DNA from 3 places in the Paenibacillus andongensis genome. Region 3 is predicted to be linked to each of the others. Evidence: riboswitches for the same ligand, from Rfam matches in the RefSeq annotation. Region 3 holds a riboswitch; each other region holds the start of a gene.
The links. A riboswitch is a leader RNA that binds a small molecule or an ion and turns the genes downstream of it on or off. The one in region 3 is predicted to bind cyclic di-GMP.
Positions count from the first base shown of each region.

Region 1 (7,434 bases), 340 kb from region 3:
GCACGGCCGGGCTAACCGCAAAAGGAAGGCCGAAGAAATCCTGCTCGCCGGTAATATACTGCACCGGCTCACCCGCGGCCTTCCGCTCCACTAGCTGGCGCCACGTCTCCACCAGCTCCACAGGAAACTGTTCCGAGAAACGGAACAGCAGTTCCGTCCGACTGCAGTTGAGCAAGTGCTGCAGCAGCAGTTCCGCACAGGAAGCAGCCTCGGACACACCGAGCTTCCCTAAAAAAGAAGAAGCCTCAACAAAGGCTTCTCTTATACTCTTAGCAGCAATTGGCATCACATTGCCTGCTCTGCATTATCCAAAGCATCGGACTGCGCTGCAATCGTGAGCGCCGAAACGATCTCTGCCATGTCACCATTTAGCACAGTTTCTAAGCGATGCAAAGTCAAGCCAATACGGTGATCGGTAATCCGACTTTGCGGGAAGTTATACGTACGAATCCGCTCGGAACGGTCACCTGTACCCACCTTGCTTTTACGCTCGCCTGCATACTTCGCTTCCTCTTCCTCACGCATTTTATCCGAAATCCGTGCACGTAGTACTCGAAGCGCTTGCTCCTTGTTAGAGTTCTGTGATTTGCCATCCTGACAAGTCGCTACGATCCCTGTAGGCACGTGCGTTACACGCACAGCGGATTTCGTCGTATTAACCGACTGACCGCCCGCTCCACTGGAACAGAACGTATCTACGCGAATATCCGCATCATGAATGACAATCTCTACATCTTCCGCTTCCGGCATTACCACTACCGTCGACGTTGAGGTATGGATACGTCCGCCTGATTCCGTTACCGGAATTCGTTGTACACGGTGCGCCCCACTCTCATACTTCAACTTACTATAAGCGCCTTTACCCGTAATCATGAAAATGATCTCTTTAAACCCGCCCAAATCGTTCACAGAAGCATCGAGAATCTCCGTTCTCCATCCTTGCGCGTCCGCATAGCGCGTATACATCCGATACAAATCGCCCGCGAACAAAGCAGCCTCATCTCCGCCTGCCGCACCGCGAATTTCGACGATTACGTTCTTATCATCATTAGGGTCTTTAGGCATCATGAGCATTCTAAGTTGTTCTTCCAACTTGGCGGATTGCTCGCTAAGCTCTTCAATCTCCATTTTGACCATTTCACGCATTTCGTCGTCCAGCTTTTCGTTCTGCATCACTTTGGCATCGGCCAGCTGTTCGCTCACACTTTTATATTCGTTATAAGCATCATAAGCTTCTTGAAGATCAGATTGCTCTTTCGAGTATTCTCTAAGCTTCTTCGTATCACTCGTTACATCCGGGTCACACAACAGTTCACTTAATTTTTCATAGCGGTCCACAATGGACTGAAGTCGATCCAACATATAGGATCACTCCTTTCTTTACTTTTTTGATGAATTACACATTAAATCTGAAATGCATGACGTCCCCGTCATTTACCACATACTCTTTACCTTCGAGACGCACTTGGCCTTTTTCTTTCGCACCATTCATCGACCCTGCAGCTGCTAAATCATTATAAGAGACGACTTCAGCACGGATAAATCCACGTTCGAAATCGGTATGAATAACACCAGCCGCTTGAGGAGCTTTCGTTCCCTTGCGAATTGTCCATGCTCTTACTTCTTGCACCCCAGCTGTGAAATACGTGTACAAGCCAAGTTTTCTATAAGCTGCTTTAATCAATCTATTCAAGCCGGACTCTTGAAGTCCCAACTCTTCGAGGAACATCGCTTTTTCTTCGTCTTCCAGCTCGGCGATTTCGGATTCAACCTTCGCACTGATCGACACCACTTCGTTGTTTTCGCCCTCAGCAAACTCCTTCACAATTTTCACAAAAGGATTTTCATCTGCTGTTGCTACTTCATCTTCACTCACATTTGCCGCATAAAGCACCGGTTTCATGGTCAATAAATGAAGGTCGCGCACGAGAAGCTTCTCATCATCGCTGAGATCCAGGCTGCGTGCCGGTTTATCTGCATAAAGCGCTTCTTTAATACGCTCCAAACACTCCACTTCAGCCAAAACCTTCTTGTCGCCGCCCTTGAGGTTTTTGCGCGAACGTTCGATCTTCTTTTCTACCGACTCAATATCGGCCAAAATTAATTCAAGATTAATCGTTTCGATATCGCCGATCGGATCCACTTTACCGGAAACGTGGGTAATATTATCATCTTCAAAACAACGAACAACATGCACAATGGCATCCACTTCACGAATGTGTGCCAAAAATTTATTTCCAAGCCCTTCGCCTTTGCTCGCGCCTTTTACCAAACCCGCAATATCAACGAACTCAAAGGCTGTCGGGACAATGCTCTTAGGCACAACAATCTCTACCAGCTTCTGCAATCTCTCGTCTGGTACTTCAACTACCCCAACATTCGGATCGATCGTACAAAACGGATAATTCGCAGATTCTGCCCCCGCCTGTGTAATTGCATTAAACAATGTCGATTTTCCTACGTTCGGTAGACCGACGATACCTGCTTTCAAAGCCATTGTAGTTACAACTCCTTAATTTTCGAAAATCATCCTTCTTATTATATAGCACTTGGAACGCAAAAAAAAGCCTGAAGGCTATTGATTCGCCGCAGACTTTTTTTCTGTCGCTTTTTTAAATTGCGCTTCCCGCTTCTGTACGAAGTAAGTTTCGATCTGATTCGTAAGGATGAAACCCCTTAAAGCATTGGTTTTTTCAGTTGGAATGTCGATATAGCTAGCCCCATAATAGAAACCATTTTCAACCTTTTCTTTTCTTACAATTTCCATCGAACAGGGTATCGTAAAACCCAAATCCAGCTCGACTTCAAGTTGTGAATGCTTTTGAACGATTTTATCAATCATAGCATTATCATTTATGGTAAAACCTAAGCCGTTGATGGATATATTTTTGATTGAAATGCCAAGCGGGTTCTCAAATTGATGTTTATTCCTTTTATTCATATCCTGAAGCCCGAATAAGCGACCTGTATGGGTCACATCCACACGTGGGAATTCCCGTTTTTCTGCGAATTTTTTCCGATTTTCAGGTGGATTAATGACGATGACGGAGCCGAATTCTTTGGCAACAACGGTTGTATTCATCACAAACAAGCCGGATTTGGTATATACCGTCATTTTCGCTTTATCGCCAAGTTGAAAGACATCGTATTCCGGCAATTCAACCTCAATAATGTCTCCGAGTGCATAAGTTAGCACGCCAGTGGCTACGAAATCGTCTTTTCCCAACATTGCCTTACTATCGATTAGTACGTCAGCGTCATATCCCTCCTTGCTTCCGTAATATTTCATGACGTTATATCCGTTGGCCATTATAAGTAACACCTCTCCCTTTACCCAAGTTATTCCCTATATAAAAAGAAACTGCCCCTAATGTAGGAGCAGCCTATTACCTTAATCAATAAAGCATCGATTTTCGGTAACCAGGCTGCCGTAGTTCCATTGGAACCGTAGACCCTCAGCTTTGCGTCCTTGCTTTTCAACAAGTTTGCCATTTTCGAACCTTGCTATCTTATTTCTACCTATCACGTTCTATATGGTCTAAAAGACCTACTAATATCTATCATTATACCTAGCCCAGTTGCTATTATCAATAAAATTCCTTGCATAGCTATTCTATTTGTTGTATGTAATGTAGAAAGATTAAATATCCACAGCTTTTTCAGTTATCCACAAAGCTATCCACAGGTTGTTAACAACGGAATGAATGTTCGATTGTTATGCACATGTGGATAAAAATATAATAGCGAGGTGTCCCCCTGTGGATGAACATATCCCCTGGATGAAAGAAGCGATTCAAGAGGCTCTCAAAGCCGAAGCCATCCGAGAAGTACCGATTGGTGCAGTCGTTGTCCATCAAGGTCAAATCATTGGCCGCGGCTACAATTTGCGTGAAACAACCCTCGATCCTCTCGCTCATGCTGAGATGATCGCCATCAAACAAGCGAGCGAACATCTTGGGGCCTGGCGGCTTTTGGACTGCCAGCTCTACGTCACCCTTGAGCCTTGCCCGATGTGTGCGGGCGCGATTGTGCAATCGCGGATTCCGCAGGTCATCTACGGCACCATTGATCCGAAGGCCGGCTGTGCCGGAACGCTTATGAATTTGCTGCAAGAGGACCGGTTCAATCACCGTGTCGATGTCATTAGCGGCGTCTTGCAAGAAGAGTGTTCGACGATGCTGACCCAATTTTTCCGTAAATTACGCGGCAAAGCTTAAAAATTCCTGCATCTAAATCAGCATCGCCGCTGCCAACTCAGCCAGTTTATTCATCGTATTCCAATTGCGTGTAGTCGCCGTATCCCCAAGCTTCTGGATATTGCTCGCAAGTTTTGAATCCAGAACACTTTGACGAAATAGAAAATAAATCTCTCCCCCGTGAATCTGAAATTCATCCTTGTCGCTTTTTCCATTGGATAGGATATCAGCGGTTTGTTGCGGGGGCATTTCCGTTAGAACAGAAATTTGGATGCTTTCACCTTCTAACAGAGCATCTGCATCGTATGGACAACTCCCTAGGATCAGCTCTAACTCCTCAACTGTGCGCAAAATTACCTTAGGCGATACACCAACGGCTTTGCTGATTTCCTGCTCGATACGCTGGCGCAGCGGTTCCACCGCCTCCTCCTCGGACATGAACAAGACATTGCCGCTTTGCAAATACGTTTGCACCTTAGCAAGTCCCGCCGCTTCCAGCGTCTTCTTCAAATCCGCCATCTTGATTTTGTTCTTTCCTCCTACGTTAATACCACGCAGAAAAACAATGTAAACTTTCATATCGGCATCCTCTTCCTTTGATCTGATATGTCCCTATCCTATTCTGTACTAAAATGTACCTCTCTTGTCGCGAAGAACTTCGACCACCCAAAAGGTTGCACCACGAAAGCCTTCGTGCTATCATAATTCTTGCTAAGCGCCCGTAGCTCAGCAGGATAGAGCAACAGTTTCCTAAACTGTAGGTCGTACGTTCGAATCGTATCGGGCGCGTAACCTTTCACAATGATAACGCCAGGTATCGGTTAATAACCGCTAACCTGGCGTTTTGATTATTGTTCCGGACAATGATTAATTTTTAAAGCTACATTCATACTTTCTTTAAATTTGTTGATATATTGCTCAAACGCTTTGGGATCTGAACTCCCGTTTCCGTTATATGACTCTGCTGCATCCTGCATCTGTTTTGCGTAATTGGTCATAATTTCTCGACAAATAGGTCCTGAAACCGGCGCTGTAGAAGCTGGAGCTTGTGTAGGGACCACTGGTGGAATATTCGGAGTCGACATGTCTGTCGTCTCATTTACCTGCTGGTATCTCCACTTTTTTATATAATCGAACTCTGGTGTTTTGTTCTTCAGAAATTCCTCTGCATCCGTTCGGTTTATTGCAATGAAACCCATTACTTTATTATTAAGCAATTTACTGACAATTAGCATATCCGCGGGTGAATTGGCAACCAGGCTAGATAGAAAGATGATATTATCGTTATCTTTGTTTGAATCATTAGATACGATTAGATCTATTTTCATATATAGACCATATTCATTGGAAATAAGTTGAACATTCTTAGCACTATGCTCTTTGGCTTTCTCGTTAAATGAATGAATATTTGAGGCGAAATCTTTCATTGGATTAGGGATAGCAAGGTCAACGTTATATTTCTCAGAATCCCACGCAACAGAGGCACCGGTTTGTTTCAATAAATAAAGTGGGACTAGGGTACGACCGTCACGTATAGTAGCTGGCACATCTTCTACTTGAAGCTCTTTCGCTCCGAACAAAACGTTAACGATTGGATCACCATTATACTCACCGTGAATACTTGACGCACTGACTACTCCTGTAAAGCAAAGAAACAAAATCATGGTTACAATTATTTTCTTTTTTCTCATAATATTAAGTCCTCTTTTCAAAATATAACGTAATCTCAGGCTTGATAAGTCATTTCGACGTTTGGTAAGGAATCCCTACCTTAGATATTCAAACGCTAACAAACATCCAATCATAGCCTAGCCGCAATCGATGTTCTATAATAAAACGATAGATTTCTTAGTCCTCATTTCAATCCAGAACCTAATCCGAAAGGAGCTCCCTCTTCGATGACGAGCATCAAAGCTTCATCCTCCTATCGCATTCCGCTCTTCTGTATAGTCACCTTGCTGTTCTGGATGTCAATGTATACGAGCGTTCCCATTATGGCTCCTTACGTAGAATTCCTGGGCGGGAACCACCAGTTGGCCGGATGGATTGTCGGTATGTACGGGATCTCCCAAATGCTGTTGCGAATTCCCGTAGGTATCATGTCAGACCGATTTCATAAGAGGAAGTTATTTATTACCTTTGGCCTGCTGTTCACGGCTCTAACAGGGTTAGGACTATGGATCACGCATGATTTCACATGGATCCTTATTCTCCGAGCACTGGCAGGCGCAGCCGCAGCAACCTGGGTTGATTTTACCGTATTATTTACGAGTTACTATAAGCATGAAGATTCAACAAAAGCGATCGGTACGATCTCCTTCTTCAACTCACTTGGGCAGGTTCTAGGTATTCTTGGGGCAGGATGGGCGGCAGATTCCTTCGGCTGGGAGGCCGTCTTCATTTTGGGAGCTGTGCTAGGCTTGATGGGGATGATTGGATCCCTTTTCCTTATAGAAAAAGTCGAGCTCGATGCGCCTAAAATTACGATGCGCGGTATTGGTGACGTTGCGACTGACCGTACGCTGCTGTTCGTATCCTTACTCGCCATCTTGTCGCAAGTTCTCATATTCGCAACTGTTTTCGGATTTACACCTGTTTATGCAACCCAGCTTGGAGCTGATAAATTCTCCTTATCGATGCTTTCCTTATTTGCCAACGTACCGGTAGCGCTAGCTTCCTTATTTGGCGGGCGGCGTTGGGCCGTTCGGTACGGGGAGAAGCGTATGGTTGTAGGGGGCTTTATTCTTATGGGGATATTCACATTTACGATTCCTTTTACACATCACCTTTGGGTGCTGATGATTACTCAGGCTTTTGCCGGCTTTGGTCGCGGACTTTCATTTACCTTGCTCATGGGGATGAGTATCAAGCATATGCCTGCGGATAAGCGGGCGACGGCAATGGGGTTTTTCCAAGCCATTTATGGACTGGGCATGTTCATTGGCCCCGTTCTTATGGGTATTATCGGCGATTGGTTCTCTCTGAATCAGGGATTTATTGTGTTGGGTGTACTTGGCATTTTGAGCGCACTTCTGTCTCATTGGTTCGTACGAAGTACGCCTTCTAAGCATCAAGCCAAACCTAGCAGTTCTACTGCGGCACTTTAAAATAGGGAACGGATCTTGAAGATTCGTTCTTTTTCTTTTTGAAATCGTGCAGGGGTATCGGTGGTGGCCTTCGTCTATTCATGCGGAGAGGAGGAGAAGCATATTCAGGAACAAGCACTCGTAAAGCGCAT
Region 1 covers NZ_CP104467.1:26,275-33,708, reverse strand. Annotated here, with positions in the region: gene prmC (peptide chain release factor N(5)-glutamine methyltransferase) at 1-286, opposite strand, end outside; gene prfA (peptide chain release factor 1) at 286-1,362, opposite strand; gene ychF (redox-regulated ATPase YchF) at 1,397-2,497, opposite strand; gene NYR53_RS00150 (PilZ domain-containing protein) at 2,576-3,310, opposite strand; cyclic di-GMP riboswitch class I at 3,413-3,500, opposite strand; gene tadA (tRNA adenosine(34) deaminase TadA) at 3,780-4,217, shown strand; gene NYR53_RS00140 (DUF1697 domain-containing protein) at 4,230-4,775, opposite strand; tRNA gene NYR53_RS00135 (tRNA-Arg) at 4,912-4,985, shown strand; gene NYR53_RS00130 (stalk domain-containing protein) at 5,045-5,887, opposite strand; gene NYR53_RS00125 (MFS transporter) at 6,095-7,303, shown strand; gene NYR53_RS00120 (RNA polymerase sigma factor) at 7,367-7,434, shown strand, end outside.
Region 1: another riboswitch for cyclic di-GMP. It lies ahead of NYR53_RS00150 (PilZ domain-containing protein); the one in region 3 lies ahead of NYR53_RS32915 (putative bifunctional diguanylate cyclase/phosphodiesterase).

Region 2 (7,434 bases), 3.1 Mb from region 3:
AAGCGTCTTCACCTTTGGACGCATCTCCCCATCCTAAAATAACAGCATCCGGCTCCGCATCCGCAATGATGGATTGTCGGAACGCGCTGTTCCCATCATAGAAGGTGAAAGCGTTAGCCATTACAGCGTAATCTCGCAGTTTGCCGCCCATACCGGACGCCAATTCTTCGCTCGTTTCCCCTTTTTGCTCAATCAAGGTGCGATGGTTGAGCTTATTCCAATAGTTTTGCTTGACCCAAGCTTCATCCTTTGTCGAGAGATCCATCAATTGCTTATTGCCTTTGGCTTGTTTGACATCGCCTTTTTCAATTAAGATGGCCTGTTTCAAATGGGCTAGTGATGTAGCTGCATTGATGGAGCTGTTCCCCTTTTCCCATAGTAAATAGCCGTCGAACTGCTTCTTGAACTCCTTCACGAGCTTCCAAGGATCACGGATAAATTCCGTTTTCACCCCGTATTTTTGGACCAAATCGTCCAGCCACTTCTTGTAATTCCCGGAATCGGGCAGTATGTATATTTGATCGGAAGACTTATTGGCGAGCAGCCCTTGCAGCGAAGCGATCATAACACTTTCCGTTTCCGACATATCGCCCAAACGGATCACGTAAAGCTTTTTGGCTTTAACAGCAGCCTTTACGTAGTTAGCGTCCGATTGCAGCGAACCGCTTTGAGAAAGCGTTGTTTCATCATCCGATTCAAATTCATTAGCTGCAGCGGATGAAGACAGAGGTGTTCCTAAGAGTGACATGACAATTGAAAAGCATACAAACAAGGCAAATAGACCGTTTTTTCTCATTGTAAACCTCCTCATGATTTAAATGTAGGACTGGATTGACTTGCTATTTGAATTATACATTTTAATATCAACATATTCTACATGTCATTTAGATCATTTAGCTTGTTATGGTCGCGTCATTGGGGTCATGATTCGACATATTAAACTCCATTTAGACTGACAGGCTGGGCCTCAGATCCTATGCGATCGATGGTTATCCATGAACGAAAAAAAGCCAAGCCAGGTTCTGCTCAGCATCCCTGACTCAGCTTATTCAATTGATCTAATGTAATTTTGTTTCGGGTACCTGAAGCAAATCAGAGCCATTCAACATCTCAATAATCCTGCTAGCCGGCACCGGTTTACTGATGAGAAATCCTTGAATCTGATCGCACCGGTATGTTTGGAGAATACGAAGCTGCTCCGGCAGCTCAACTCCCTCCGCCACTACGGATAGCTGCAGCCGATGAGCCATTTCGATCAACGACGATACAACAACTTGGCTTCTAATGTTATCTGCCAGTTGATCGATCAACGTTTTATCAATTTTCATACATTGTATGGGAAGCTGACATACATATTTCATTGAAGAGTAGCCTGCTCCAAAATCGTCAATGGAAATCATAAAACCTAGATTACGTAATTCGATCAATATGTTGATCACTTCTTCAAAGTTTTCGATCGCAAAGCTTTCCGTCACTTCCAGCTCGAAATGGCAGGGATCAACCTCTTCTTCTGCGAATACCCCGCGAATTCGTTCAACAAAGTTTGGCCGCAGCAGTTGGGCGCCTGAAATATTAATAGCAACGATAAGAGGCATGTCCGCTGATTGCTTTCGCCATGCGTTGAATTGCCTGCATGCTGATCGCATGACCCATTCACCTATCTCATTAATGATTCCGGAATACTCAGCAATGGGAATAAATTCATAAGGAGATACATGTCCAAGTTGTCTGTTCGTCCACCTAAGCAGTGCTTCCACCCCAACCATTTTATTTCGTGCCAAATCCAATTTTGGTTGGTAATGAAGCGTAAGCTCGTCGTTGTCAATCGCACACTTCAAGTATTGCTCTAAAAGCATTCTTCTGGTCCGAATCGCTTCAATCGATTCCGAATACAAACGGTAATTATTTTTTCCGGATTCTTTGACATCCAGCATAGCCATATCAGAATGATGCAACAAGCTTTCCGAATCCTTTCCATGATCAGGATACAGACTAATTCCGATACTGGCTGAAATCGTGGCACGATAGCCATCTAGATCGTAAGGCACATTAATCGTCTCTTTGATGACCTTTGCCAGGTGTTCAATTGGCTTGGAATCATGAACGTCATGGGAAACGATGCAAAACTCATCGCCCCCCAAGCGGCAAAGGAATTCGCCCTCCTTCATACAAAGCCGTAATCTCTCGGCAATCTCGATCAGCAGCAAGTCTCCCCTATGATGTCCCATCGTATCGTTGATCAGCTTAAAGCGATCCAAGTCGATGAAGATTATGGCAAAGCGGAATGGAAGCTGATGGTTTTGTGAAATGATTTTCTCCAGATACTCGAAAAAAGCTCTTCGATTGTTGAGACCGGTCAAATTATCATGATTTGCTTGATAATGAATTTCGTTCTGCGATTGCTCCAGCGACATCATCATGTGGTTAAACGAATTCTCGAGCTGGGTAATCTCATCTTTGCCGGATTCCTGAATGCGAATCGAAAAATCTTGTTTGGTTTTGATCACATTCATCCCAAAGATCGTGCGGTTCAATCTAGCAAATATCGTCCGCTGAAGGACGCAGCTAATAATGATAAAGAATACCAGTCCGGAAAGCCCAAAATAGAACAAGTAAAATAAGATACTTCTTTGAGCTTCCTTATATAATTCTCTCGGTTTCACGAATTTCAAGAGAACGGCGGGTTTATTATTGACGTCTGTTAGCAGCGAAAAGCTTGTGATCGTCGATTTATCAGACTCGGTCCAAAACGGCAGCGCGCGGTTTTTGGGACCCATTATGGTTGTAGCTTGAAGAGGAGGTGTAAAAGATGGATCCACAATAGATATACTTAAAGGCAAGTCCGTTTTTTCAGAAATATACTGAATGTAATTCGAGTCTAAGAAACGCGCAAAAACCAAGGTTCCGTGAATGGGTCCTTCATTGTTGCTCGTTAGAATTGGGTATGAAGTTGCGATTACCGGTTGCTTATCAACAAGCAATAACCCCATCTTCCGGGAAGAAGCGTCCGACTGTTCAAGGAAGGAAGCATATTCAGTCTGTAAGGTATGTATGAATGTACTTGGATAGCCGAGTGGGCTGTTATTGCCATAATCATAGGCTTTACCGAAGTAAACTTGCTTTCCGTTGTTCATCAGAAGCGTTATATTAAGACGACTTGACATAAACAAGGAATCGGTATAATTGACTGTGAGATAAGGATCGTTATTAGCAGGAATCGTCGGCCTATCGATAAAGTTGTATGTATCATCCCAACCAGCATAATTAATCGCAATTGCACCTAAATTTGTATACTCATCAAAATAAGAAAGAAGGTTTTGTTTCATGTTTTCACGCAAACTTTCAAGCTCCATCTGCTCATAATTGCGCAGAAGAGCCCTCTCTGAAATCACGTATAGAAGTGAAAGCATGCAAAGCGTGGTTAACCCTACGTAGATGATGATTTTCCGGCGAAGCGACATGGCAACATCAACCTCCAATGATGAATTTCTTTGTGCAATAGTCTTTAGGTTGAATAGCTGCCTATGATCTCCGTTCAAAAAAACCACATCAACTTAAGAGAGATGTGGTTTTCTTTTACAGCAACTGGCTGGCGTGGCGCATTGCCCTATAGCCCCTTTAGTTTTGCGTCCCCGGATTTCTGCGGGTTTGCCTTTAACGGTATTCTTATATGTATTTGTATTTATCTCATTTGATTATAATGGACTATAAATAACAACACAATATATAGTTCTAAAGTATTATAAAAACAGCCCACAATTACTGCGAAAGTGCAGATATTTTTTCTAAAACCGTTTGAAAAATGGAAAAGCCTGCCATTATGCAGGTTTACCTCAAAAAAAAGAGGCTTTCCTCAAGTAGATTTATCTACTTTTTAGATCAGCCCCTTATTCCATGAGTTCCATTAGCCTCCACCTTGAATCGGCGAAAGCTCAGCTGTGTATGATTAAAGGCACAACTTTCCCTTCATTTACATCAATTAAACCGTAATCCGTTATTTTCAACGCAGGACTAACGGGTAAAGAATGCGTGCTGATGGACATAATCGGGTTATAATGGCAGTAGCCTAACGATTCCATGGCCTTGCGCAGCTGCTCAACTTCCTTGGCGACTTGCTCCAAAGGGACTTCCGTTAAAATACCGCCGACAGGCAGCTCAAGATTAGCGATCACCTCGCCATTCTCAACTACGCTGAAGCCCCCTTGATTCTTGATGACCTCATTAGCAGCGATCATCATATCGACTGGATTATGCCCCACAACAAGCATGTTATGGTTATCGTGAGAATACGTCGTTGCTATGGCTCCACGCTTGATCGTATCCCCGCCGATTAAACCATAAGCGCGATTCCCGTTTTTCCCGTAGCGTTCAAACGTAGCAATGAGTCCATAGCCGCTCTCCGACCAGTTAAGCTTTCCTTGACGAACATCTACATCGACCTGATGCTCTTCTGTAAACGTGGAGCCATCCTTCACCATCATGGTTCGGCAGGCATACCGGCCATCCGCTGCTTCTGTGTTCACGGTGAAGTCCGCTTCTGTTAAAGGCGACATATGAACGCTTTGATAGTAGTGTGCTGGAAAGGCTGGTGCATGGACAGTTGGCTTGTATGGCTCGCGAGCATCATAGACCTTGCGGCCATGCTTGTATACTTGATCGATTGTCAGCTGCTCCAGATCGGAGATCAGTTGAAAATCACCAATTTTACCGGGCGCAATTACGCCGCGATCATACATCCGCATTCTTTTGGCTGGCGAAAGCGTACTGGCATAAATCGCCTGCTCAGGCTTCATGCCCATGCCTATCGCTTTGCGAACAAGGTGATTCAAGTGCCCTCGACGCTCAAAGGAATCAGCCATCACATCATCGGTAACAAAGCAAAAGTGCTCAGATACCTCATGCTCCATCAAATACGCCATCACTTCAGGCGTCATCGATTTTTCTTGAATTTCAATAAACATCCCTGCAGCGATCCGAGCTTCCATCCCCTCGATCGATTGATGCGTGTGATCGGAATCTACACCGCTATAGATCATTCGATGCAAGTCCAGATCCAATAATTTCGGCACGTGTCCTTCAATAATGAGGTGAGGATAATGAGTGCGGATATGATTTAAGATGTGGTTCGTTTTGCAATCAGGATCTGTTATCACATCTACGTAGTTCATGATTTCGCCTAAACAAATGATGCGTTCTGTACGAAGCAGCTCGTCCAAATCCTCGATTTCAATCGCGCCTCCGGTCGTTTCCATTGAAGTGGCAGGAACCGAGCTCGGGATGGCATAAAACATGTCAGCAACACAATGCTTGCTAGCTTTAATGAATTCCTTCACCCCGTCAAGTCCGAAGACGTTGGCGATCTCATGAGGTTCTGGAACGATGGTTGTAACACCGTTACGAATGAGTCCGTAAGAGAACGTCTCCGGCGTGACCATCGTGCTTTCGATATGCAAATGGATATCAATAAGGCCGGGAATCATATAACGTCCTTGTCCGTCCAAGTGCTCAGCCGCTTCGAAGCTATCGGCAGCCCGTCCTCCGATATATAGAAACCTTCCATCCAAGATCGCCGCATTGCCTTGGATGAATGTTTTAAAATAACTATTATAAATTCGGACATTTTCAATCAGTAAATCTACACGCATCTGCCTTCGCCTCCAGGTACATTACTCCACTAGAACTAATTTCTCGCTAGGAAAAAGAAGCCGGACCTCTTGACCATTCTGGTAAGGAAGTTCCATTTCTTTATTCACTGTGAAATTCCCCAGCTCCGTCTCGACAACGTATTGATAGCTTCTTCCAAGGAAAGTACTGACTTTGACACGACCTGTCAAACGATTCGTTCCTGCCTCAATTTCATCAGGCATGCCAATCACAACATCATCCGGACGAATAGCGCCTTGCTTGCCCACCTGTTCTCCTTTACTGGCATGCTTCGTAACGGCGAACATATAGTCTTTCACCTTCAACGCAATCTCTTCATTTCCATCGAACCTTGAATCGAAGGTAATAAAATTCGTAAATCCAATAAACCGAGCCACAAACTCCGTTTTTGGATATTTAAATATCGCCGCTGGTGCACCAAGCTGTTCAATGATGCCTTTATTCATAATCGCAACTTGATCGGAGATGGAGAAGCACTCTTCCTGATCATGCGATACATAGACCGTAGTAATACCAAGCTCCTGCTGGATGCGGCGGATCTCCACCCGCATGTTAATACGCAAATTAGCGTCCAAATTGCTTAGCGGTTCGTCAAATAGCAGCAGTTCCGGCTCGATCACAAGCGCTCTGGCAATAGCAACCCGCTGTCTTTGGCCGCCAGATAGCTCCTTCGGAAACCGCTTTTCGAAGCCGGACAAGCTTACGATATCCAGAATGTTCCGGACCCGCCGATCGATCTCTGCCCCGCTTACTTTCCGAAGACGCAGACCGAAAGCGACATTATCATAAATGGATAAGTGCGGAAACAAAGCATAGCTTTGAAACACGAATCCGAAGTTCCGTTTGTTGACGGGGACGTGCGTATAATCTTTTCCGTTTAGTGAAAATTTGCCCGCCCTTGCCTCGATAAATCCCGCAATTAGCCGCAAAGTCGTCGTTTTCCCGCATCCACTTGGACCGAGCAGTGAGATCAGACTTCCTTTTTCAACACTGAGGTTGAAGTCCTGCAGAATATATTGCTGGTCATAGGCAACCGAAATATTTTCCAGTGATAGCAATGCCATGGATGAAAGCCTCCGTTATCGTTTGGTGAAATAGGATAAACCCATTAACCGTTCAATGATGAACATAAGTACGGCAGTGAAGAGCATGAGTAAAACAGAAATAGCGGCAATAGTAGGGTCAAAATGATTCTCCACATACGTCAGCATCTGAATTGGCAGTGTACTGACCCCGGGACCCGTCATAAAGACCGAGATGTCGACATTATTGAATGATTCTAAAAATGCAATAAGAATGGCCGCGATAATACCGGACTTGATGTTCGGTAGGACGACTTTGAAAAAGGTTTTAAGCTGACCGGCGCCAAGACTTAACGCGGCTTCCTCAATCGCAAAATCGAAATTCGATAAGCTTGATGCAATAACGCGGATAATAAAAGGAAGCATAATCACGGTATGTCCAATCAGCAATGCTGCATAGATCGGCAGGTGATAGGTGACGATAAGATACTTGAGCATCGTAAACCCAAGCACGATACCCGGAATAAGTACAGGGGAAATAAAAATCGCGTTAAGCGCTCCTTTTCCCTTAAACTCAAACCGGCTTAACGCATAAGCTGCTGGGATACCAAGCAGTAGGGCAAACAAATTACCGATCATCGATACGATAACCGAGGTACCCGCGGTCGTCATGAACATCTTGACTTCCAAAATGTTGCGGTACCATTTCAATGAAAATCCTGTCGGTGGGAATTTCAATACACTCCCC
Region 2 covers NZ_CP104467.1:2,773,741-2,781,174, reverse strand. Annotated here, with positions in the region: gene NYR53_RS12195 (GxGYxYP domain-containing protein) at 1-796, opposite strand, end outside; gene NYR53_RS12190 (sensor domain-containing diguanylate cyclase) at 1,059-3,479, opposite strand; cyclic di-GMP riboswitch class I at 3,578-3,663, opposite strand; gene NYR53_RS12185 (adenine deaminase) at 3,933-5,645, opposite strand; gene NYR53_RS12180 (ABC transporter ATP-binding protein) at 5,667-6,728, opposite strand; gene NYR53_RS12175 (ABC transporter permease) at 6,744-7,434, opposite strand, start outside.
Region 2: another riboswitch for cyclic di-GMP. It lies ahead of NYR53_RS12190 (sensor domain-containing diguanylate cyclase); the one in region 3 lies ahead of NYR53_RS32915 (putative bifunctional diguanylate cyclase/phosphodiesterase).

Region 3 (7,434 bases):
TTACGAGTGCTCCGAATAGCAGCCCAAGTATAATCGCCACGATCGGATTCACCGCTGATTCACTTGTAAAAATGCGAGCAACCTTATTCATGAGCAGCTCCTTTCTCTGTGCGCTTACTGCCGGCCATGAGAAGTCCAATCTCTTGATCGTTCGTCTCCTGCGGCAGCACTTCTCCCACAATCTGTCCTTCATAGATGACGGCAATGCGATCCGACACATTCATAATTTCATCCAGCTCAAAAGAAATCAACAGTACAGCTTTGCCTTTGTTCCGCTGCTCGATCAATTGACGATGCACGAACTCAATGGCACCGACATCCAATCCCCGCGTCGGCTGCGCAGCAATGAGAAGATTGGGATTTTTATATATTTCCCTGGCAATAATCGCCTTTTGTTGATTACCACCCGACAAAGATCGCGCTTTATTGTAGATACTTGGCGTTCTAACGTCGAACTGCTTAATCAACGCTTCCGCATGGCGATCAATAGCTTCATAATTCAAGAAGCCAGCTTTGTTATACGCAGGATGGAAATACGTTTCCAGCACCATGTTCTCACTCATGGTAAAATCGAGCACGAGTCCGTGCTTATGCCTGTCCTCCGGAATATGCGACAATCCAGCCTCGGAGATCTCTCTCGGCGTATGGTTGGTAATATCGCTTCCCATCAGCAGCACACGACCGCTATCAATGGAGCGCAGCCCGGTTAATGCCTCGATTAATTCACTCTGTCCGTTGCCATCTACACCGGCGATGCCCAGAATTTCTCCGGCTTTCACCTCAAAATTAAGCCCCTTCAGAGCAGGCAAACCCTGCTGATTACGCGCAACGAGTTCTTGCACCTGGAGAACGGGCTCTCCGAGCTTCACATCCTGCTTGTTCACTTTGAAGGAGACGTCGCGTCCGACCATCTTCTCCGCCAGAATCTGTGGATTCGTCTTCGAAATATCCAACGAATCAATCACTTTGCCCCGACGAATGATCGTCACAGTATCGGCGATCTCCATAATTTCTTTCAGCTTATGTGTAATGAGAATGATGGATTTGCCCTCTTTGACGAGATTACGCATAATGACCATCAATTCACTAATCTCTTGCGGCGTTAGTACAGCTGTCGGTTCATCAAAAATAAGAATATCGGCGCCGCGATACAGCGTTTTCAATATTTCCACACGCTGCTGCATGCCGACGGAGATATCTTCAATTCTCGCTTTGGGATCCACACGCAAACCGTATTGCTCCGATAACTTGCGTACTTTGTCTTGCGCTGTTTTGTAATCGATTTTTGATCCTTTTTTAGGCTCCATGCCCAAAATGATGTTTTCTGTCACGGTAAATGGCTGAACCAGCTTGAAATGCTGATGCACCATACCAATGCCAAGCTCGATAGCACGATTCGGACTATCAATAAATACTTCTTTGCCTTGTACTTTAATGTTACCTTCATCCGGCTGATAAAGTCCGAACACAATGTTCATTAGTGTTGATTTACCCGCGCCATTTTCGCCAAGCAAGGCATGAATTTCACCCTTCATCAGCTTTAAACTAATGGCATCATTCGCCACTATGCCTGGAAACCGCTTCGTAATGTTGCAAAGTTCAACAACAGGGACTACTTCACTCATCAGATCACCCTAAGGATCAATTTTTTTAATTACCTCTTAAACTAAAGAACAAGGCTAGTTATTATAACTAGCCTTGTTTGAACAGAAACAAATCTATCGTTCGTAACCGCAATGCCTTTTATACCTTAATTAAGGTTTTTCAGGAACTTTGATTTCGCCGCTGATGATTTTTGCTTTGTAATCGTCAACTTTTTTCAAGATTTCAGGTGTTACGTTTTTCTTGGAAGTTTCAGGAAGGCCTACGCCGTCATCTTTCAGACCAAGTGTAACCACTTTACCACCTTGGAATTTGTTGTCGATAATGTCTTTGGAAACACGAACAACGGCTGTGTCAACACGTTTCAACATGGAAGTCAGTGTGACTTCATCGCCGAATTCAAGGGATTGGTCTTTATCTACGCCGATAACCCAAACCTTTTTACCGTTTTTCGCGCGGTCTTTCGCTTCGTTAAATACACCGTTACCAGTGGAACCAGCTGCGTGGAAAATAACATCAGCGCCATCGTTGTAGATCGTAGCTGCTGCTGCTTTACCAAGATCAGGCTTATCAAAAGCGCCTGTATAGTTAATTTGAACTTTAGCATTTGGATTAACCGCTTTAACGCCAGCTACGAAACCAGCTTCAAAACGTTTGATAACCGGGATGTCGATACCGCCAACGAAACCGATTTTGTTGGATTTTGTTGTTAGACCTGCAACTACCCCAACAAGGTAAGAACCTTCTTGCTCAGAGAATGTTACGGATTCTACGTTTGGAGCTTCAACGACATTATCAATGATCGCTAATTTAGCATTAGGGTTTTGTGTGGCTACTGTTTTTAGTGCATCGCCCATCAAGAAGCCGATACCCCAAGTCAGGTTGTAGCCGTCTTTAACGAATTGGTTTAAGTTAGGCGTATAATCTGCATCGCCTTTACTCTCAAGGTTTTTCACTTTAACGCCTGTTTGTTTCTCAAGCGCCTTCAAACCTTCCCATGCACTTTGGTTAAAAGATTTATCGTTGACGCCACCAATATCGGTAACCATTCCGATTTTGAAGTCTTTACCGCTATTGTTGCTTGGCGCTGCTGAAGCTGCTGCAGTAGTAGCTGGAGTTGCTGAAGCCGCCGGTTTCGTTTCTTCTTTTTTGGCACAGCCGGAAAGAGCCAATGCAGAAACCGTTACAGCCATAAGAGCTGTTGAAAGCATTTTCTTCATCATTATTACCCCCATAGAATCATTTAATTTAAAACCGTGAAATCTTACATTGTAGGTTGACCAAAATAAGTTAAATTATGTAAGACTGGCTATAGATGAGTGTATCATGTTGAAACCCAAGAGAAAAGCGATACACCTGCAAAATAACATAATTCGTTATGTCATACAAGTTGACATGGTCTTTTTGTAAGCCCCTACAATATAGGTTTCAAGCCCCAATTATTTATTATACTACCACCGGTCAATAAAATCTAGATTACCCTTTGTTAATTTTATCGTTCATAAGTCTCATGAATTGTTCGGTTCCCAGCGGGCTGCTAAACAGCATTCCTTGCACTTCCGTGCACTGCAAAAGTCTCAAATGCTCAAGTTGTTCCTCTGTTTCAACACCCTTTGCAATTAAATTCAGACCTAGACGGTGAGCCATGCGAATAATGGCAGCAGCCAGCAGTTGATTCTCATTGTCGTCTACCAAATCCCGAATCAAATTACTATCTAATTTAACGCTATCAAGCGGCATCCCTTCGAGCCCGCTTCGTGTAAATAGGCCTGTACACAAGTCATCCATCACGATACGCACACCGAATTTCTTCAGCATAATCAATTTCTCGCTAGCCTCTTGTACATTAGATGATGTGATACTTTCCGTAAGGTCCAGTTCCACCAACATCGGATCAATACTTGTTTCTTTCAAAACAACAGCAATTTCTTCAATAAAATGCTCATCTTTAAACTGCGAAGCTGTTACTGTTAGGGTCATTCTCAGCGGTGTATAGCCCTCGTCCTGCCAGATTCTCATCTGTCTGCAAGCCGTTCGTACAGCCCATTTCCCGATAGGGATCATGAAGCCCATTTCCTCGGCTGCTTTCTTCCAATCCATGCTATGTGCTAGGAGGTTGTCTCCCTTGCTCCAATGAATGATCGCTTCCATTCCGATTAATTTACGGTTTGTTATTTCATATTGAGGCTGATATAGGATTTCAAATTGATTGTTATCTAAGGCCGATCGAAGCTCTTTCTCTATGTGAGCTTTGCTCTTCACCATGGCATCGATGTCAGAGGCATAGAATTGGAACTGGTTATGTCCCCGGTTTTTGGCCGCAAACATCGCTTCATCTGCAAACGCCATAAGCTGCTCAGGCAGCTGGCCATCTAACGGATACAGAGCTATCCCTATACTAGCCGTTATGGTTACTGGCATCCCATCCAGGATAAAAGGCTCTTCCAGAGCCATTTGAATTCGAGAAGCTACAACTCTTGCGTCATCAGGTTTTGCAAAAGATTCTAGTAAAATAGTAAACTCGTCGCCACCTTGGCGGTACACCGTATCCGATCCCCGCAGGCATCCCAGCAAACGTTCTGCTGCAAGGCGGATTAAACGATCACCATAGGCATGACCTAATGAATCGTTGACATCTTTGAACCTGTCCATGTCCAGAAACATAACAGCCGCCAGTTGCTCATTACGCTTCGCGTGCAGAAGTGCCCGCTCCAATCGGTCATTAAACAAACGGCGATTGGGTAATCCCGTCAATGTATCGTGATAGGCAAGAAAGGCTAGTTGTTTGCTCTTTTCTTCCTGCTCTTTGCTAGTAAGGAGCAATTGATGGATACTCTTCGCAAAAAATAAACAGATTAGTGCTTGAACAAGCATACTAATGAAAACGTAAGGTGAAAAGGAGAAAGAAGCAGCAGCAAGTAGATTCACGGTCAACAAAAAGAAGCCCAGTACGCCCATATAGACCAACGTTTGCGCTTTCATTTGCTGTATCCACTTAGAAAATATGCCTCTCATTCTTAAACCTCCGTATCTGATATTAAAAAAAGGCTATTCCGAATCGGAATAGCCGTAGGTGTACCTGTTTAGGTAAACTGCAACCTGTCGGCAGCCCAGCCATCATTGTTGCGAGGGCAACCTTAGATCTGAAGCTTTGCGTCCTTATCTTTCGATAAGTTTGCCTTTTACGATATTAAGAAGCAATAAATGGGACTAATTAACTATATCATATTCATTCCACATTTGGCTATTTTTCCTTAAATAAGCAAGTTAAAGAGCTTGGGATCCTTATTTATTTCAATATAGCCATAATCTTTCTGAGATAGGCGCTCAATAAGCCCCTCGTAGTCATCTTTATTTTTGAGCTCAATGCCGACCAGCGCCGGAGCATCGTCCCTATTATTTTTTTTCGTATACTCAAATCGAGTAATATCGTCTGTGGGTCCTAAGACTTCTTCCAGAAATTCGCGCAAGGCTCCAGCACGCTGCGGAAAATTAAGAATAAAGTAGTGCTTCAAGCCTTCATACACAAGCGATCTTTCTTTAATCTGCTGCATACGGTCAATGTCATTGTTGCCACCGCTGATGATACAGACCACATTCTTACCGCGAATCTGCTCCCGATAGGCATCAAGCGCTGCGACCGGGAGTGCGCCGGCGGGCTCAATGACAATCGCGTTATTGTTGTAAAGTTCCAGAATGGTTGTACATTCCTTGCCGGAAGGAACAATGACGATATCCTCCAGCTTTTCTTTGCAAATCTCAAAGGTAAGCTCGCCCACTTGCTTCACGGCTGCTCCATCTACGAACTTATCAATCGTGGATAAGGTCACGACCTTCCCCTGCTTCAGCGCTTCCGTCATGCTTGCCGCGCCCTCCGGCTCAACACCGATGATGCGCGTTCGTGGAGAAACACTATCCAGATAGGTCGCAACTCCCGCTGCAAGGCCGCCTCCGCCAATCGTTGCAAAGATGAAGTCAGGAGATTCGGGCATTTGATTCAAAATCTCGAGGCCAACCGTGCCTTGCCCGGCAATCGTACGGACATCATCGAAAGGGTGTATGAACACCTTATTCTCTTGAGCACAGTAGGCCTTGGCTTGGTTAGAGGAATCATCGAATGAATCACCTGTGAGAATAACTTCAACAAAAGATCCGCCGAATAGCTTAACTTGGGAAATCTTTTGTCTAGGCGTTGTAGTCGGCATGAAGATTTTGCCTTCAATACCGAGCTGTTTACAGGAGTAAGCCACGCCCTGCGCATGATTGCCAGCGCTCGCACACACGACACCCGCTTCGCGTTCCTCCGGTGTTAAGCTTTGGATCACATTATACGCTCCGCGAATTTTGAAAGAACGAACAATTTGCATATCTTCACGTTTAAGATAAACGTTGCATTCATACAAGTTAGAGAGCAGCTCATTGCGTTGCAGAGGCGATGGTTCGATCACCCTGCTGAGCACATGATTGGCCCTAATAATATCTTCCAAACCTACTTTACTGGAAACAACCATTTTCTCTTACTTCCTTTCTCCACATTAAGCTATTAAAGTTTTACAGATTATTGTAGCACAACTCTGTCCGCCTGTACGAAAATAATATTGGCAGCGCTCTTCCTGTGTTTCACTTCATGCCCAGCAGGGTATTACATAGCAATACAACTTCAAAGGAGTGATTCAAATGTCGACTCAGCCTCGCAATATCGATATCGAAGAACGCCATGTGGAGAAAAAATCGGATTCCAGTCTAGTTGCTTCTACTTTCATCAAATACGCTGCTTATATCGTCATCATTTTCGGCGTTCTGTATTTCCTAGTTCGTTATGTATTCCCAATGTTCTAGAGCTAGGATGTAAGAGCCCTAATCAGAGAGGGTACATTAACATCTATTTCCCGCTCAACCACAAGAAGCCTCAAACCCACTAATAAGTGGATTTAGAGGCTTCTTTTATGGTTATGAGAGGAGTTAACTAACTCGAGCTCTTACTTAGTAATAGTACCGAGGCTGCTCCTGAAGCTCAGAACGTTTTTGCAAGAAGCGGTAGAAGGCGCTAGCCGCCTGTGCTTTTGTCACTTCTTGCTGAGGTTCAAATTGTCCATCATTCAGAGACATAATATTCAGCCCCACCACAATCGCTGCGTCACCAACATGCTTAAGCTTAACAGCATCTGCGAAATTACCATTGAAAATACCATCGAACTTCGTTAGACTCTTGTAGCCTAGCGCCTTCACAATTAGCTGAGCCATTTCTTCTCGATTCATTGCAGCTTCCGGATTGAAATCAGCACCTACATCCAGCAAACCGCGATCAACCGCATTTTCGACATAGGCAAAATAAGGAGAAGATTTGCTCACATCGGCGAAAGACGCCTTCCGTTCTGCCCCGTAATAAATACCACCGTTACCGCCATTCATGGCAATAACAAGCATTTTAACCAACTCACCCCGTTGGATCGTTTGATCTGGATTTACTTTGCCATCCTTCACATCCAGCGCTTGATAATCGAGCATAAGCTGAAGCTCATTTTTAGCCCAGTGATGGTCAATGTCGCTTACTGTCACTTTATCCAAGGAAATCACTTCACCCGTTTCACTATTCCGCCATTGACCGTTTTGCGCATCCAAGAGGAAAGGTTCACGGTTGAATTTGGGAACGAGTGAATAGACAAGCTTGGCTTCGAGTTTCCCGTCTGTTTTCATATCCATGGATTGCGGAACATCCCCAGCCGCTACCATCACTCTGTATTTCTCCAGTGGAATGCCACCGATGAACCCGCTGCCTTGGGCCACATAATTTAACTTGATGTCGAACTGCGCGAGCCAGAGATCCTTGGC
Region 3 covers NZ_CP104467.1:7,328,451-7,335,884, forward strand. Annotated here, with positions in the region: gene NYR53_RS32900 (ABC transporter permease) at 1-91, opposite strand, end outside; gene NYR53_RS32905 (ABC transporter ATP-binding protein) at 84-1,625, opposite strand; gene NYR53_RS32910 (BMP family lipoprotein) at 1,755-2,822, opposite strand; gene NYR53_RS32915 (putative bifunctional diguanylate cyclase/phosphodiesterase) at 3,079-4,617, opposite strand; cyclic di-GMP riboswitch class I at 4,704-4,792, opposite strand; gene ilvA (threonine ammonia-lyase IlvA) at 4,857-6,113, opposite strand; gene NYR53_RS32925 (hypothetical protein) at 6,280-6,441, shown strand; gene NYR53_RS32930 (S-layer homology domain-containing protein) at 6,586-7,434, opposite strand, start outside.